4 regions of the Kocuria sp. UCD-OTCP genome follow, and region 4 is predicted to be linked to each of the others. Evidence: riboswitches for the same ligand, from Rfam matches in the RefSeq annotation. Region 4 holds a riboswitch; each other region holds the start of a gene.
What was found. A riboswitch is a leader RNA that binds a small molecule or an ion and turns the genes downstream of it on or off. The one in region 4 is predicted to bind S-adenosylmethionine.

Region 1 (3,679 bases), on a different contig from region 4:
CACCATGGACCCATGACGAGCCGCAGAAGCCCGGCCCGGGCGGACCTGGTACGCGACGCCTGCGCGGCGTTCGGCGCGGTCCTCGACGGGCTCGGCGACGACGACTCCTGGGCCGCCACTGGCTGCCCGGGGTGGTCGGTCCGGGACCTCACCCACCACTGCGCGATGGACGCCCTGCGGGGGCTGGTCGCGCTGCACACGCCCACCACCGCCCGCCCCGACCGGGACGCCGCGACCTACTGGACCGACTGGGGCGGCGATCCCGCGGGGGCCGCCGAGGCCCGGCGCCACACCCGCGTGGCCGCGTCCATGGTCCTGGACTGGGAGCCGGTGCGCGCCCTCCACCGCGAGACCACCCGGGCGCTCGTGCACGCCGCGCAACACTGCGGCGACGGCGCGGTCCGCACCCAGGGGCACGTGCTGCGCGTCGAGGACCTGCTGAGCACCCTCGCGGTGGAGGCCACGGTCCACCACCTGGACCTGATCCAGCACCTGGACGGCTCCCCGGGTCCCGCCGTGGACGGGCTCGCCGAGGTCCGCCGGGTCCTCACCGACCTGTGGGAGCGGGAACCGCTCGAGCACTGGAGCGACGAGCACTTCGCCCGCGTGGGAACCGGCCGGGCGGAGCTGACCGCCCAGGAGCGTGCGGAGCTGGGCGCGCACGCGGACCTCCTGCCGCTCTTCTCCTGACCCTCCCCCCTCCGCGAGGTCGCCGACACGTGCAATCCCGCGGAGGAAGAAGGAGGGGGAACGGGTTCCGTGCCAGGCTGGGGGCATGAGCCGCAACGACCCCGCCGTCATCGACCGCCTCATGACACGGCCCGGCCGGTGGGCCGTGGTGGGGCTGACCGGCAACACGGCCCGTCCGGCGCACTCGGTGGCGAAGCGGATCCGGGACGACCTCGGCATGACGATCGTCCCGGTCAACCCGAAGGGCGAGCCAGTGCACGGCGAGCCCGGCCACCGCACGCTCGCCGAGGTCCCGGGGCCGATCGACGTGGTGGACTGCTTCGTGAACTCCCGCCGCGTCGGCGCGGTGGTGGACCAGGCCATCGCCGTGGGCGCCGCCGCGGTGTGGCTGCAGCTGGGCGTCGTCGACGAGGACGCCGCCGCCCGGGCGGAGCGGGCCGGCCTCGACGTGGTCATGGACACCTGCCCCCTGATCGAGCTCCGGTCCCTGCTCCGGCGGGGCTGGACCCTGGACCCGGGCCGGACCCCGCCGCTCGCCCCGCCCGGCTGAAAGACCCGGCTGAGCGACCCGGCGGAGCCGCCCGAACCGGGTGGGCGCAGGCCCGATGCGGGCCGGGACCGTCCCCGTGCGGCGGGACCGCACAGGGGTTGCACCCGGTCAGGGGCCACCCGCTAAGCTGTCCCCCGACGACGATGACGAGTCCCGACACGAAGCTCTGGCTGGTCGGGCGGCAACCCTCTCCCGTAGCGGGGTGCCCCAGATGAACATCGGGCCGCGGTGCACGTGCTCCGCGGCAAGTACGGCGCCCACCAGTGCGTCGGACCCGCGGGCAGGTCTCCACGACGCACGGGCGCGGGTCGGCATCGACCCGGGAGGAACACCCCATGAGCAAGCGCATCGCCCTGAACGCCTTCGACATGACCTGCGTGGGCCACCAGGCCCCCGGTCTGTGGAAGCACCCCCGCTCCCGGGCGGACGAGTACAACACGATCGAGTACTGGACGGACGTCGCCCAGGTCCTGGAGAAGGGGCTCTTCGACGCGCTGTTCCTCGCGGACGTCGTCGGGTACTACGACGTCTACCAGAACTCCGCGGCCCCGGTGATCCGGGACGCCACCCAGATCCCGGTCAACGACCCCTTCATGCAGATCTCCGCGATGGCGGCCGTGACGAAGCACCTCGGCTTCGGCGTGACGAGCGCGATCACCTACGAGCAGCCGTACCCGCTCGCCCGGAAGTTCGCGACCCTCGACCACCTCACGAAGGGCCGGATGGGCTTCAACGTGGTGACGTCCTACCTGAAGTCGGCCGCCGAGAACCACGGGCTGACGGAGCAGATCTCCCACGACGAGCGCTACGAGATCGCCGAGGAGTTCATGGAGGTCTGCTACAAGCTCTGGGAGGGCTCCTGGGAGGACGGCGCGGTCCGGCGCGACCGGGTCAACGGGGTCTTCGCCGACCCGGCGCTCGTCCACCCGATCCAGCACCACGGCAGGTACTTCGACGTCCCCGGCATCGGGCTGACCGAGCCGTCCCCGCAGCGCACGCCGCTGATCTTCCAGGCCGGGGCCTCCTCCCGCGGGCGGGCGTTCGCCGGCCGCCACGCGGAGGCGGTGTTCGTGGGCGGCATCCGCCCGGACCTGACCCGGGTGGTGACCGACAAGCTGCGCGACGAGGCGGAGGCCGGCGGGCGGAACCGGGACGACCTCAAGATCTTCGCCATGCTGCACGTGATCGTCGACGAGACCGACGCGAAGGCCGAGCAGAAGCGCCGCGACTACGAGCGGTACGCGGACACCGACGGCGCGCTGGGCCTCGTGGGCGGCTGGTCCGGGCTGGACCTGGGCCGCTACGACGAGAACGACGTCCTGGAGTACATCAAGACCGACTCGATCCAGTCCTTCCTGACCCCCTTCACCACGGCCGACCCGCACAAGAAGTGGACGATCAAGGAGGTCGCCAAGCACATCTCGATGGGCGGCATGGGCGTGCCGATCGTCGGGTCCCCGCAGACCGTGGCCGACGAGCTCGAGCGGTGGATCGACGAGGGCGGGCTGGACGGCATCAACCTCGCCTACCACGTGTCCCCGGGCTCGTTCGAGGACTTCGTGGAGTGGGTCGTGCCGGAGCTGCAGAAGCGCGGCCGCTACCGCACCGGCTACGAGGGCACCACGCTGCGCGAGAACCTCTACGGCAAGGGGCAGACCAAGGTGCTCGGCACCCACCCCGCCGCCGCGTTCCGGGGCGCCTACGCGGGCAGGCCCTCCGCCGCGGACACCCCCGCCCGCCAGCTGGCCCTCTGACCCCCGTCCCCTGACCCCGCGGCTCCGCCGAGAGCACGGGGCAGGGCACGGACGAGGGGCCCCCGCGTGCGGGGGCCCCTCGTCCGTGCCGGGTCAGGACGCCGGTGCGGCGCTCCAGCGCAGCAGGGCCGCGACGTCCGTGCCGTGGGGCAGCGCCCCCGGCGGCACGAAGACGGGGCGGCCGTCGGTCAGCACCGCGGCGCGCACCAGCGCGGCGTCGGCGGAGACCCGGCCCAGCACGCCGGCGCCCACGGCCTCCGACTCCTCCAGGGCGATCCACGGCTCGGCGTCCAGGGCGATGAGCTGCTGCTCCGTGTCCAGGTGGGTGTCGTCGATCAGCAGCGTCTCCGCCTGGGCCTGCTGCAGGGCGGAGACCACGGGCGCCATCCCCGAGACGGCGGTGGGGTCCGCGCGTCCCTGCTGCTCGGCGAGCCGCTCGAGCAGCGCCTGCTGGCGGTGCGCCACGACCTCCGCCACGCGCTCCTCGACCTGGTGGTCGAAGTCGGCGGACTTGCTGCCCTCCGCCCGGGTGTTGGCGTCCACGACGCTCAGCATCCCCCGGCTCGCCTTGGACAGCTGCTCCTCGACCAGGCCCCGGGCCCGCAGGTCCCCGGCCAGGACGACGAGCTGGGCCCCGCTCTCGGCCACGACCTTGTCGATCTGCTCGGCCACCTGCTCGGTGTTG
Region 2 (3,679 bases), on a different contig from region 4:
GCGGCGCCCTTGACGAGGTCCAGGTGCAGGGCCTCCACCCCGGAGCAGGCCAGCGGGTGCAGCAGCGGCCCGGGGGAGCCGTAGGACGTGGTGACGAACAGCTGCGGGCGCCCGGTCACGGCGGTCAGGCCCGTGTAGGCGTCCCACACGGACGCGGCGAGCTGCTCGCCGGTGACGTCCTGGTCCGCCACGAGGGCCGGCTCCTCCAGCTGCACCCAGTCCGCGCCGGCGGCGGCGAGCTCCTGGAGCAGCCGCGCGTACACGGGCAGCAGCTCGGGGAGCCGCTGCAGCGGGTCGAAGCCCGCGGGGGCGTCGTCGTCGGCCTTGGCGAGGAGGAGGAAGGACACCGGGCCCACGAGGACCGGGCGGACGGTGAAGCCGTGCGCGGCGGCGCGGCGGACGTCGGCCACGAGCCGGTCGGCGGTGGCGCGGAGCGGGGTCTCCGGGCCGATCTCGGGCACGAGGTAGTGGTAGTTGGTGTCGAACCACTTGGTCAGCTCGAGGGGAGCGCGCCCGGCGTCGCCGCGGGCCAGCACGAAGCTCGCGTCGAGGCCGAGCCGGCCCTCGGCGTCGGCGAGATCGGCGAAGCGGGCCGGCACCGCCCCGAGGGCCACGGTGGTGTCCAGGACCTGGTCGTAGAGGGGGAACGCCGCGGGCAGGGACGAGTCCCGGGCGCCGAGGCCCAGCTCCACGAGCCGGCGGTGGGTCGCCAGCTGCAGGTCGGCGGCCGCAGACTCGAGCTCCTCGCGGGTCGAGCGCCCGGCCCAGTAGGCCTCCAGGGCCTTCTTCAGCTCGCGGCGGCGGCCGATCCGGGGGTAGCCGGTGATGGTGGCGGCGGGGAACGGGACAGTGGTCATGGTGGTCTCCTGAAGGGGTGTCGAGGGGTCGTGCGGAACGGTGGGTGGGCGCGTGCTCAGGCGGGGAGCAGAAGGTCCTCGAGCGCGACGGGCACGTGCGGGACGCGCGGGAGGTCCACGTGCTCCAGCAGGTCGAGCGCGGCCCCGTGCTCGTTGAAGGTGTAGAGGTGCAGCCCGGGGGCGCCGGCGTCCAGGGCGGCGCGGGCCAGCCGCGCCGCGAAGGCCACGCCGGCGCGGTGCCGCTCGGCAGGACCGGGCGCGTCCTCCAGCGCGGCGGCCAGGCCCGGGTGGGGCGCCAGGCCCGCCAGCCGGCACAGCGTCCGGAGCCGCCGCGGGTCGGTGACCGGCATGATCCCCGGGACGATCGGGATCGTCACCCCGGCCGCCCGCGCCGCCGCGACCAGGCGCTCGTAGCGCTGCGGGCGGAAGTAGACCTGCGTGATCGCGAAGTCCGCCCCGGAGCGCTGCTTGGCCAGCAGCACCTCGACGTCGTGCCGGAAGGACGGCGACTCCGGGTGCCGGGTCGGGTAGGCGGCCACGCCCACGGCGAGCCGGCCGGCCGCCAGGGCCGCGGTGTGGCGCTGCTCGACCTCGCGCACGAGCTCCACGAGCTCGCCGGCGTGCCGCAGCTCGCCCGGCTCGGCCCCCGGGTCGAGGTCGCCGCGCAGGGCCAGGACGCCCCGGACGCCGCGGCGGACCAGTGCGGCCACGGTCTGCTCCAGCTCGGCCCGAGTGCTGCCGACGCACGTCAGGTGGGCCAGGGGCCGCAGGCTCGTGCGCGCCAGGAGGTGGTCGAGCAGGGCGAGCGAGCTGTCCCGGCGCTGCTCGTCCCCGCTGTACGTCACCGAGACGTGGTCGGGACGGGTGGGCTCGAGCTCCTCGATGGTCCGCAGCAGCGTGTCGGCGCTCGCCGCGCTGCGCGGCGGATAGAGCTCGTAGGACAGGGACGGCGGCGCCGGCCGGGCGGTCGGGCGTGGTGTCACGTTCTTCCTCCAAGGGTCACCCCGAGGGAGGGCAGCAGCCGTCCCGGAGTGGACCCGGGAGGCTGCGACAGCTCCATCGGTCCTGGCGGGAGCACCGTTCCGTGCACCCCGTGGCGGGGGCGCGGATGGTTGCTGCGGCGTCGACGAGCCAGGTCTCTCGGCCGCTCTGGATAGATGCAGGACCCATTCCAACGGCTGCCCCGCTGCGCTGCCAAGTGCGGGCGCCCAGAAGACGCCGGTGCGCCGACTGTGACGACCGCGGCGTCACAGGACGCAACACCGACGCGCGACGACGCACCGGCGACGACGCACCGGCGGCGAGGCCCATGAGGAGCGCAGGTCCGGGGTCGTCACGATCCGGTCTCGGGTCTTGCCGGGCCGGGGCGGGCGGCCTAGTCTTTGACAACCAACAGGTTGATCAAGGAATCAGTTGACAAACACCGTGGATCCCGGCGACGACGAGCTCGACAGGGCCTTCCTGGCCCTGGCCGACCCGGTCCGCCGCCGCATCGTCGCCCGGCTCAGCCGCGGCCCGGCCACGGTCACCGAACTGGCGGAACCCTTCGCGATCTCCCTCCAGGCGGTCTCGAAGCACATCCAGGTCCTCGAGCAGGCGCAGCTCGTCACGCGCACCCGTGACGCCCAGCGCCGGCCCGTCCACCTGGACCCCGCACGGCTCGAGGCGCTCACCGCGTGGATCGACCGGTACCGGCTGGTCCGGGAGGAGCAGTTCCGCCGCCTCGACGCCGTGCTCGACACCCGAGCCGCGGACCGCGGCGAGCACACCCAGGACTGAACCATGGGACACGCCCTGCACCTGACCGTCCCCGACGGCCTGCCCTTCATCGACTTCGAGCGCGAGTTCGACCACCCCGTGGCCGACGTCTTCCGCGCCCACGCCGACCCCGAGCTGTTCCGGCAGTGGATCGGGCCGCGCGGGCTGCGGACCCGGATCGACGGCTTCGAGTTCCGCCCCGGCGGCGCCTACCGGTTCGTCCAGCGCGGCGAGGACAGCACCGAGGAGTACGCCTTCCGCGGCGTCTTCCACACGGTGCGCGAGAACGAGCTCGTGGTCCAGACCTTCGAGTACGAGGGCTGGCCCGACGCCGTGGACCTGGAGTACCTGCATTTCGAGGACCTGGGCGACGGCCGGTGCCGGCTGCGCGGGCACACCGTCCACGCGTCCCAGGAGGCCCGCGACGGGATGGTCGGATCCGGCATGGAGAAGGGCGTGGCCGAGGGCTACGAGCGGCTCGAGGAGCTGCTGGGCGGGCGGACCGCGCAGGGCGGGGCCTGACCGTGGACTGGACGCTCGAGGTGGTGCTGGTGCCGGTGCGCGACGTCGACCGGGCCGTGGAGTTCTACCGGGACCAGGTCGGCTTCCACCTCGACCACCACACCACCACCGAGCAGATGGACATCGCCCAGCTGACCCCGCCCGGGTCCGGCTGCTCGATCGTGGTGGGCAACCTCCCCGCCCACCGGGAGATGGCCCCCGGGTCCCTGCGCGGGCTCCAGCTGGTGGTCGCGGACGCCCGGGCGGCCCGCGAGGAGCTGCTGTCCCGGGGTGTGGAGGTGAGCGGGATCACGGTGCTCGACGAGCGGGACGGCGGCACCGTCTTCGGCTTCAGCGACCCCGACGGCAACTCGTGGGCGGTCCAGGAGCTGCGGGTCCGCGCCGAGCGCCCGCTGATCCCGCCGGAGCACCGCCTCTGACACCGTCACCGGCGCCGGCGACGGCCGCGCACCGCGGCATGTCCTGTGCCCGTGGCCCCGGCGGGGCCGCGGCTCCGCCGGATCAGTCCTGCGGGGCGTGCTCGGCCCGGCGGCCGAGCACCT
Region 3 (3,679 bases), on a different contig from region 4:
GTGAGCTGCTCGAACGTGATGGCGCCCTCGGCGTGCCGCTGGTTGGCCTCGAGCAGCCGCGGGGTCCGCGGCAGGGAGCCCACGTGGGTGGTCTGCACGTGGTCGGTGTTCTGCATGGTCATGCGTGTCCTCCTGAGGGTCTGCGGGAAGGTCGGGGGCCGGTCAGGACCAGAGCCGGCGGGAGGCGAGCTCGGCCCCGCGGGCGAGGGTCTCGAGCTTCGCCGCGGCGATCTGCGGGTGGATCCGCCCGCCCAGGCCGCAGTCGGTCGAGGCGATCACGTTCTCGCGGCCCACCTGGCGGGCGAAGCGCTCGATCCGGTCGGCCACCAGCTCCGGGTGCTCCACCACGTTGGTGGCGTGGGAGACGATCCCCGGGATGATGATCTTGCCCTCGGGCAGCTCGTGGTCCTGCCAGACCTTCCACTCGTGCTCGTGCCGGGCGTTGGCGGCCTCGAAGCTGTAGCCGCCGGCCCTGATGGAGAGCATGAGCTCCACCAGGTGCTCGAACCCGAGGTCCGTGGTGTGCGGGCCGTGCCAGGAGCCCCAGCACAGGTGGAAGCGCACCTGCTCCTCCGGGATGCCCTCGAGGGCGTAGTTGAGGGCCTCGACCCGCTTGCGGGTGAACGCGAGGTAGTCCTCCACGCCGGGCTCGGGATTGACCTGGTCCCAGTTCTCCGCGATGGACGGGTCGTCGATCTGCACGATCAGCCCGGCGTCGGTGATCGCCCGGTACTCCTCGCGCATCACCTCGGCGCAGGCGGTCAGCACCTCGTCCTCGTCCGCGTAGTGGGTGTTCTCCAGCCGCGCGCACGAGCCCGGGGACAGCGCGGCGAGGTAGCCCTCGCTCGCGCCCGTGGCCTGCAGCCCGGCCTTGAGGTTGCGGATGTCCGCCTCCAGCGCCGCGTGGCCCGTGTACTCCAGCTTCCCGGTGATCTTCGGGAACGGCGCCTGCTTGCCCGTGGTGATGCCCGAGGAGGGGTCCGTGTACGCCTCGTGGAAGAGCCGGCGGTCCCGGCGGTCCCCGAAGCTCGTCAGGACCACCCTGCCGGGCGAGGAGCGCTGCGGCTCCTGCTCCCACAGGTCCACGTCGCCGGGGGTGAGGCCCGAGATCCGGGCGAAGACGTAGTGCCACCACGCGCCGTAGTCGACCTCCGCGGCCATGACGTGGCCGTACTCGCCGTCGTTGACCACGTCGATCCCGAGCTCGCGCTGTCGGCGGACCACGTCGACCACCGAGTCCTGCAGGAGCCGGTCGTACTCCGCCTCCGGGACGGCCCCCTTCGCCCGGTTGGCCTCGAGCAGCGCCGGGGTGCGCGGGAGGGACCCGGCGTGGGTCGTGCGGATGCGGTCGGCGCTTCGCAGCATGGGTCGTGCGTCCTTTCCATCGGTCCTGGCGGTAGCACCGGAGGCGGGACGGGGATGCCGTCGCCCGGGTTGCTGCGGCGTCGTCGAGCCAGATCTCTCGGCCGCTCTGGATGGTGACCCTGTCATCCAAGCGCACCCGTGCGCGCTGCGCCATTCGGCGCCCGGATGACGGACATGACGCCGTGTGACGCGACCCGGCGCGCACTCCCGGGAGGAGCTGTCCTTCGCGAACATGGCCTGGATCACATACCGTGGCGGTGATCCGTGCCCCTCACCCCGCGGGCACGACGGACCAGAGGAAGGACCCCCATGTCCCAGACGCCCCAGCAGCAGGACCTCGAGGGCCGCACGGCGCTCGTCACCGGTGGCGCGAGCGGCATCGGCCTGGCCGCCGCCTGGGCCCTCGCCGGCTCCGGCGCGCACGTGGTCGTGGCCGACGTCGACGAGGCCGGGGCGCAGCGCGTCGCGGACGAGCTCGGCGGCCGCGCGTGGGCCGTCGACCTGCTCGACACCGCGGCGCTCGCCGAGCTGAGCCTCGAGGTCGACGTGCTGGTCAACAACGCCGGCATCCAGAAGGTCGCCCCCCTCCAGGAGTTCGACCCCGCGGACTTCCACCGGATCCTGGTGCTGATGCTGGAGTCCCCGTTCCTGCTGGTGCGCGCCGCGCTGCCGCACATGTACGAGCGGGGCTGGGGGCGCGTCATCAACGTCTCCTCCGTGCACGGGCTGCGGGCGTCCCCCTACAAGAGCGCCTACGTCTCGGCGAAGCACGGCCTGGAGGGGCTGTCCAAGACCGTCGCGGTGGAGGGCGCGGCCCACGGGGTGACGAGCAACTGCATCAACCCCGGCTACGTGCGCACCCCGCTCGTCGAGAAGCAGATCGCCGACCAGGCGAGGGTGCACGGGATCCCCGAGTCCGAGGTGGTGGAGCGGATCATGCTCGGCGAGACGCCGATCAAGAAGCTCGTGGACCCGGAGGACGTCGGCAGCCTGGTCGCGTGGCTGGCCGGACCGCACGCGTCCATGGTCACCGGGGCCTCCTACACGATGGACGGCGGCTGGACGGCGCGCTGAGCCCGCCCCGGGCCGCTCAGCGGTGACCCAGCTCCCGGGAGAGCCGGTGGGCCTCCGTGAGCAGGGCCCGGCCCAGGAGCTGCCGGCGCTCGCCGCTGAACCGGGGCTCGATGCCCGTGAGGCTCAGCGCGTAGACCGGCGTGCCCGTCGCGTCGAAGACCGCGGCGGCCATGCCCCAGCTGCCCTCGACGATCAGCCCCGGGTTCACGGCGAAGCCCTCCCGCCGGACGTCCGCGAGCAGCTCCCGGATCCGCTCGGGCGTGTGCAGCGGGCCCCACTCGGTGCGGGCCCCGGCCGTGGCCGCGAGGACCCGGTCCACCTCCGCGTCCGGGAGGTGGGCCAGGACCGCCAGCCCTGCCGAGGCCACGCCGAGCGGCAGCCGCAGCCCCTCGTAGAGGACGTGGGAGCGGATGGGGAAGGCGCCCTCCACGCGCGCCAGGCAGACCGTCTCCAGCCCCCGGCGGACCGAGAGGAACGCGCTCTCGCCGGTGGCCTCCGCGAGCCGGCGCAGCGAGGGCCCGGCCAGCTCCCGGATCGGATAGCGGTGGGCCGCCACTGCGCCCAGCACGTACAGCTCGGGGCCCAGCTGCCAGGCCCCGGTCCCGGCGTCGCGGTCCACGAGGCCCTCCTCGGCCAGTCCCGTGAGCAGCCGGTGCACGGTGGGGCGGGTCAGCCCGGTCTCGGCGGCGAGCTCCGCCACCGTGCTGCCCCGTTCCCGCCCCGCGACGGCCCGCAGCAGCTGCCCCACCCGGTGGACCACCTGGGTCCCCTGGCCCGTCGTCCGCTCCTGTCCCATGACTCCACTATATGGACAGTCAGGGGACGAATGGCCGGATGCTGAGGAGAAGCGCCGTCGTGCCGCCGGATCTGTTGACCGGCATGTGGAGGCTCCCTAGATTGAGTGCTGGGTCACAGTCCGACGAGAGGAAGGGACAAGGGTGTCCAAGGTCAGAGACAACGCCGCCGAGCTGCTGGCGGAGAGCCTGCGGGACGGCATGACGCTCGCCGTGGGCGGGTTCGGGCTGAGCGGGATCCCCCGGGATCTCATCGACGCGGTGCGGGACTCCGGGGTCACGGACCTCACGGTGGTCTCCAACAACATGGGCGTGGACGGCAAGGGCCTCGGGGTCCTGCTCGAGAACCGCCAGGTGAAGAAGGTCCTCGCCTCCTACGTGGGCGAGAACAAGCTGTTCGCCCAGCAGTACCTGGACGGCGAGCTCGAGGTCGAGTTCAACCCCCA
Region 4 (3,679 bases):
TGCACACCCTGGAGCAGGCGCTGCTGGCCTCCGGCACCGAGCTGACCACCGTGGCCCTGCGCCGCTACGCCCCCGGCCAGGGCGACTCCCTCTTCGCGCTGCTCGAGCGCAACGACATCCGGATCCTGCCCAACACCGCCGGGTGCTACACCGCCCGGGACGCGCTGCTGACCGCCGAGCTCGGCCGGGAGGCCCTCGAGACCGACTGGGTCAAGCTCGAGGTCATCGCGGACGAGGACACGCTGCTGCCCGACGTGGTGGAGCTCCTCGACGCCACCGAGCAGCTCGTGGCCCGCGGCTTCAAGGTCTTCGCCTACACCTCCGACGACCCGGCCCTCGCCCGCCGGCTCGAGGACCTGGGCGCGGCCGCGGTGATGCCCCTGGGCGCCCCCATCGGCACCGGGCTGGGCATCCTCAATCCGCACAACATCGAGCTCATCGCCTCCCGGGCGTCCGTCCCCGTGGTGCTCGACGCCGGGATCGGCACCGCCTCCGAGGCCGCCCTGGCCATGGAGCTGGGCTGCGACGCCGTGCTGCTGGCCAGCGCCGTCACCCGCGCCCAGGACCCGGTGGCGATGGCCACCGCGATGCGCCACGCCGTGCTCGCCGGCCGGCTCGCCGCCGGTGCCGGGCGCATCCCGGCCCGCCGCCACGCCCAGGCGTCCTCGTCGATGGCCGGGCGGATCGACACGGACGCCGCCGGTGCCGGGCGGGCCGACGGGTCGTCCGCCGGCTCCTCAGTCGGCCCGGCGGACGTGCCGCGCGGGGACTGGGCGCCCGTGGGGGAGCGGCCGTGAGCCCGCTGCCCCCGCTCGTGGAGCCCGGCCCCGAACTGACCCGCGAGGAGCTCGAGCGCTACGCCCGGCACCTGACCCTGCCCGGGATCGGGACCCGCGGCCAGCGGCGGCTGCGGAACGCCCGCGTGCTCGTCGTCGGCGCCGGGGGGCTCGGGTCCCCGGCCCTGCAGTACCTCGCCGCGGCGGGGGTCGGGACCCTCGGGATCGTCGACGACGACGTGGTGGCGGTCTCCAACCTGCAGCGCCAGGTGGTGCACACGACCGCCGACGTCGGCCGCCCCAAGTCCGTCTCCGCCGCCGAGGCCGTCACCGCGCTCAACCCGCTGGTGGAGGTCCGCACCCACCCCGTCCGGCTGGACGCGGACAACGCCGTGGACATCCTCGGCGGGTACGACCTGGTCCTGGACGGCGCCGACAACTTCGCGACCCGCTACGTGGTCAGCGACGCCGCCGCCCTGACCGGCACGCCTTGCGTGTGGGGCTCCATCCTGCGCTTCGAGGGGCAGGTCAGCGTCTTCTGGGCCGGGCACGGGCCCACCTACCGGGACCTCTACCCCGAGGCCCCGCCGGACGGCGAGGTGCCCAGCTGCGCCGAGGGCGGGGTCTTCGGCATGCTCCCCGCCACCGTCGGCGCGGTCATGGTCACCGAGGCCGTCAAGCTCGTCACCGGCACCGGGGAGCCCCTGCTCGGGCGGGTGCTGCTGCACGACGCGCTGGCGATGACCTGGCGCGAGATGCGGCTCACCCCGGATCCCGACGCCGCCCCGGTCACCGCGGTGGCCCGGCCCGCCGCGGTCTGCGCGCTGCCCGGCGCGGACCCCTCCGAGACCGTCGGGGCGGCCGAGCTGGCCCGGCTGCTCGAGCGCCGGGAGCGCGGGGAGGCGTCCTTCGCCCTGGTGGACGTGCGCGAGGACTGGGAGCGGGAGCTCGTGGCCATCGACGGCGCCGTGCCCGTCCCGCTGCAGGAGATCCTGGACCGCGGCGCGGACGCCCTGCCGCCGGAGGCCCGCGGCGCTGACCTCGTGCTGCACTGCAAGGCCGGGGCCCGCTCCGCGACCGCGCTCGCCGCGCTGCGGTCCTTCTACGCCGGGCGGGAGGAGCGGGTCCGACACCTCGAGGGCGGGGTGCTCGCCTGGGTGGCGCAGGTGGACCCGGGCCAGCCGGTCTACTGATCCGGTCTCCTGCGGCACACCGCTACACCACCGCGGAGGACGTGACCTTCTGTGACGCCGTCGTGACATTCCATGACGTGCGCCCGTCATCCGGTTGGTCCCGGACCGGGCGGTCTGATGCCATGGCAAGCGCCCCATTCAGAGCGGCTGAGAGATCTGGCTCGACGACGCCGCAGCAACCCGCCCTCCTCCGGGGTCAGGGTGCTAATGCCAGAACCGATGGAGATCCCGGATCTGCAGTCGGCCCGTGACGTCAGCCTCCGGCGCTGACGCCACCGGGCCCGCCCCCGGCGCGACTGGCCGACCGGCAATCCTCGGTGCGACCGAGAGGACCACCGCATGACCCCGAGCACGGTCGAGGAGACCACCGCCCATCCCCGCGCCGGCACGGACCTCCCCGCCGGCCTGCCCGGGGACTACGCCGGGCTGCGGGAGCACTTCCGGCCGCTGTTCGCGGAGATCGCCGCCGGCGCCCTGGACCGGGACCTCCGGCGCGCGCTGCCCTACGCGGAGGTCGGCCGGCTGGACCGGGCCGGGTTCGGTGCCCTGCGCGTCCCGGCGGCCCACGGCGGCCCCGGGGTCAGCCTCGAGGACTTCACCCGGCTGCTGGTCGACCTGGCCGAGGCCGACTCCAACATCGCCCACCTCTACCGCTCCCACCACGGCTTCGTGGAGTCCCTGCGCTTCCTGCCCCGCGAGTTCCAGGAGGTCTGGTACCCGCGGGTGCTGGCCGGAGCCACCGTCGGCAACGCCTCCACGGAGAAGGGCGGCAACGCGCTGGGCACCCTGAACACCGTGCTGAGCCGGACCGCCGAGGGCTGGGAGCTCACCGGCCGGAAGTTCTACGCCACCGGCTCCGTCTTCTGCGACTACACCCGCGTCTCGGCCGCCCTGGACGGCCGCGACGGGCGGCGCTTCGCCGTCGTCGCCACGGACGCCGAGGGTGTGACGCTCGAGGACGACTGGGACGGCTTCGGGCAGAAGCTCACCGGCACCGGCACCGCGGTCTTCGACCGGGTGCGTGTCCCGGAGGACGCCGTGCTGGACCGCACCGCCGGCAGCGCGGAGGCCGTCCACGAGGCCGCCTTCTTCCAGCTCGTGCTGCTGGCCGTGCTGGCCGGCATCGCGCGGGCGGCCCGGAGGGACGCGGTGGAGACCATCGCCGGACGCCGGCGGACCTTCAACACCGGGCTCGGCCTGCCGTTCCGCGACGACCCGCTGATCCAGGAGGCCACCGGGCGGATCTCCGCCAAGGCCTTCGCCGCCGAGGCCACCGTCCTGCACGCCGCCCGCACCCTGGACGCCGGGATCGCCGCCGCCGCAGCGGCCGGCGCCGACCGGCCGGACTTCACCGGGGCCCTCCCGGCGGCGCTGCACGAGTCCGAGATCGCCGTGGAGCACGCCCAGGTCACCGTGCCGGAGCTGGCGCTCGGCGCGGCCCAGGACCTGTTCCTCACCGTGGGCGCCTCCGCCACGTCCACGGCCAAGGGCCTGGACCGGCACTGGCGCAACGCCCAGACCGTGGCCACCCACAACCCGATCGCCTTCCGCGCCCGAGCCCTCGGCGACTACCTCATCAACGGCACCCTGCCGGAGGGCCTGAACGCCATCGGCGACGCGAAGACCGGCGCCACGACCGATGTCACGGCCGACGCCGACCGAACCCCAGGAGCCTGACGCATGAGCACCACGACCACGGCCGCCCCGGGC

Region 1: another riboswitch for S-adenosylmethionine. It lies ahead of H488_RS29850 (LLM class flavin-dependent oxidoreductase); the one in region 4 lies ahead of H488_RS20350 (acyl-CoA dehydrogenase family protein).
Region 2: another riboswitch for S-adenosylmethionine. It lies ahead of H488_RS25965 (methylenetetrahydrofolate reductase); the one in region 4 lies ahead of H488_RS20350 (acyl-CoA dehydrogenase family protein).
Region 3: another riboswitch for S-adenosylmethionine. It lies ahead of H488_RS26135 (cobalamin-independent methionine synthase II family protein); the one in region 4 lies ahead of H488_RS20350 (acyl-CoA dehydrogenase family protein).

Annotation. Positions count from the first base shown of each region.
Region 1 covers NZ_AOSQ01000031.1:8,256-11,934, forward strand. Annotated here, with positions in the region: gene H488_RS29840 (maleylpyruvate isomerase N-terminal domain-containing protein) at 13-690, shown strand; gene H488_RS29845 (CoA-binding protein) at 776-1,240, shown strand; SAM riboswitch class IV at 1,383-1,497, shown strand; gene H488_RS29850 (LLM class flavin-dependent oxidoreductase) at 1,576-2,994, shown strand; gene H488_RS29855 (baeRF2 domain-containing protein) at 3,088-3,679, opposite strand, start outside.
Region 2 covers NZ_AOSQ01000018.1:144,729-148,407, forward strand. Annotated here, with positions in the region: gene metE (5-methyltetrahydropteroyltriglutamate--homocysteine S-methyltransferase) at 1-857, opposite strand, end outside; gene H488_RS25965 (methylenetetrahydrofolate reductase) at 914-1,840, opposite strand; SAM riboswitch class I at 1,911-2,017, opposite strand; gene H488_RS25970 (ArsR/SmtB family transcription factor) at 2,283-2,636, shown strand; gene H488_RS25975 (SRPBCC family protein) at 2,640-3,137, shown strand; gene H488_RS25980 (VOC family protein) at 3,140-3,556, shown strand; gene H488_RS25985 (amino acid permease) at 3,639-3,679, opposite strand, start outside.
Region 3 covers NZ_AOSQ01000018.1:180,487-184,165, forward strand. Annotated here, with positions in the region: gene H488_RS26130 (cobalamin-independent methionine synthase II family protein) at 1-122, opposite strand, end outside; gene H488_RS26135 (cobalamin-independent methionine synthase II family protein) at 163-1,365, opposite strand; SAM riboswitch class I at 1,379-1,482, opposite strand; gene H488_RS26140 (3-hydroxybutyrate dehydrogenase) at 1,675-2,439, shown strand; gene H488_RS26145 (IclR family transcriptional regulator) at 2,456-3,235, opposite strand; gene H488_RS26150 (CoA transferase subunit A) at 3,378-3,679, shown strand, end outside.
Region 4 covers NZ_AOSQ01000001.1:211,674-215,352, forward strand. Annotated here, with positions in the region: gene H488_RS20340 (thiazole synthase) at 1-797, shown strand, start outside; gene moeB (molybdopterin-synthase adenylyltransferase MoeB) at 794-1,969, shown strand; SAM riboswitch class I at 2,101-2,195, shown strand; gene H488_RS20350 (acyl-CoA dehydrogenase family protein) at 2,309-3,646, shown strand; gene H488_RS20355 (MFS transporter) at 3,650-3,679, shown strand, end outside.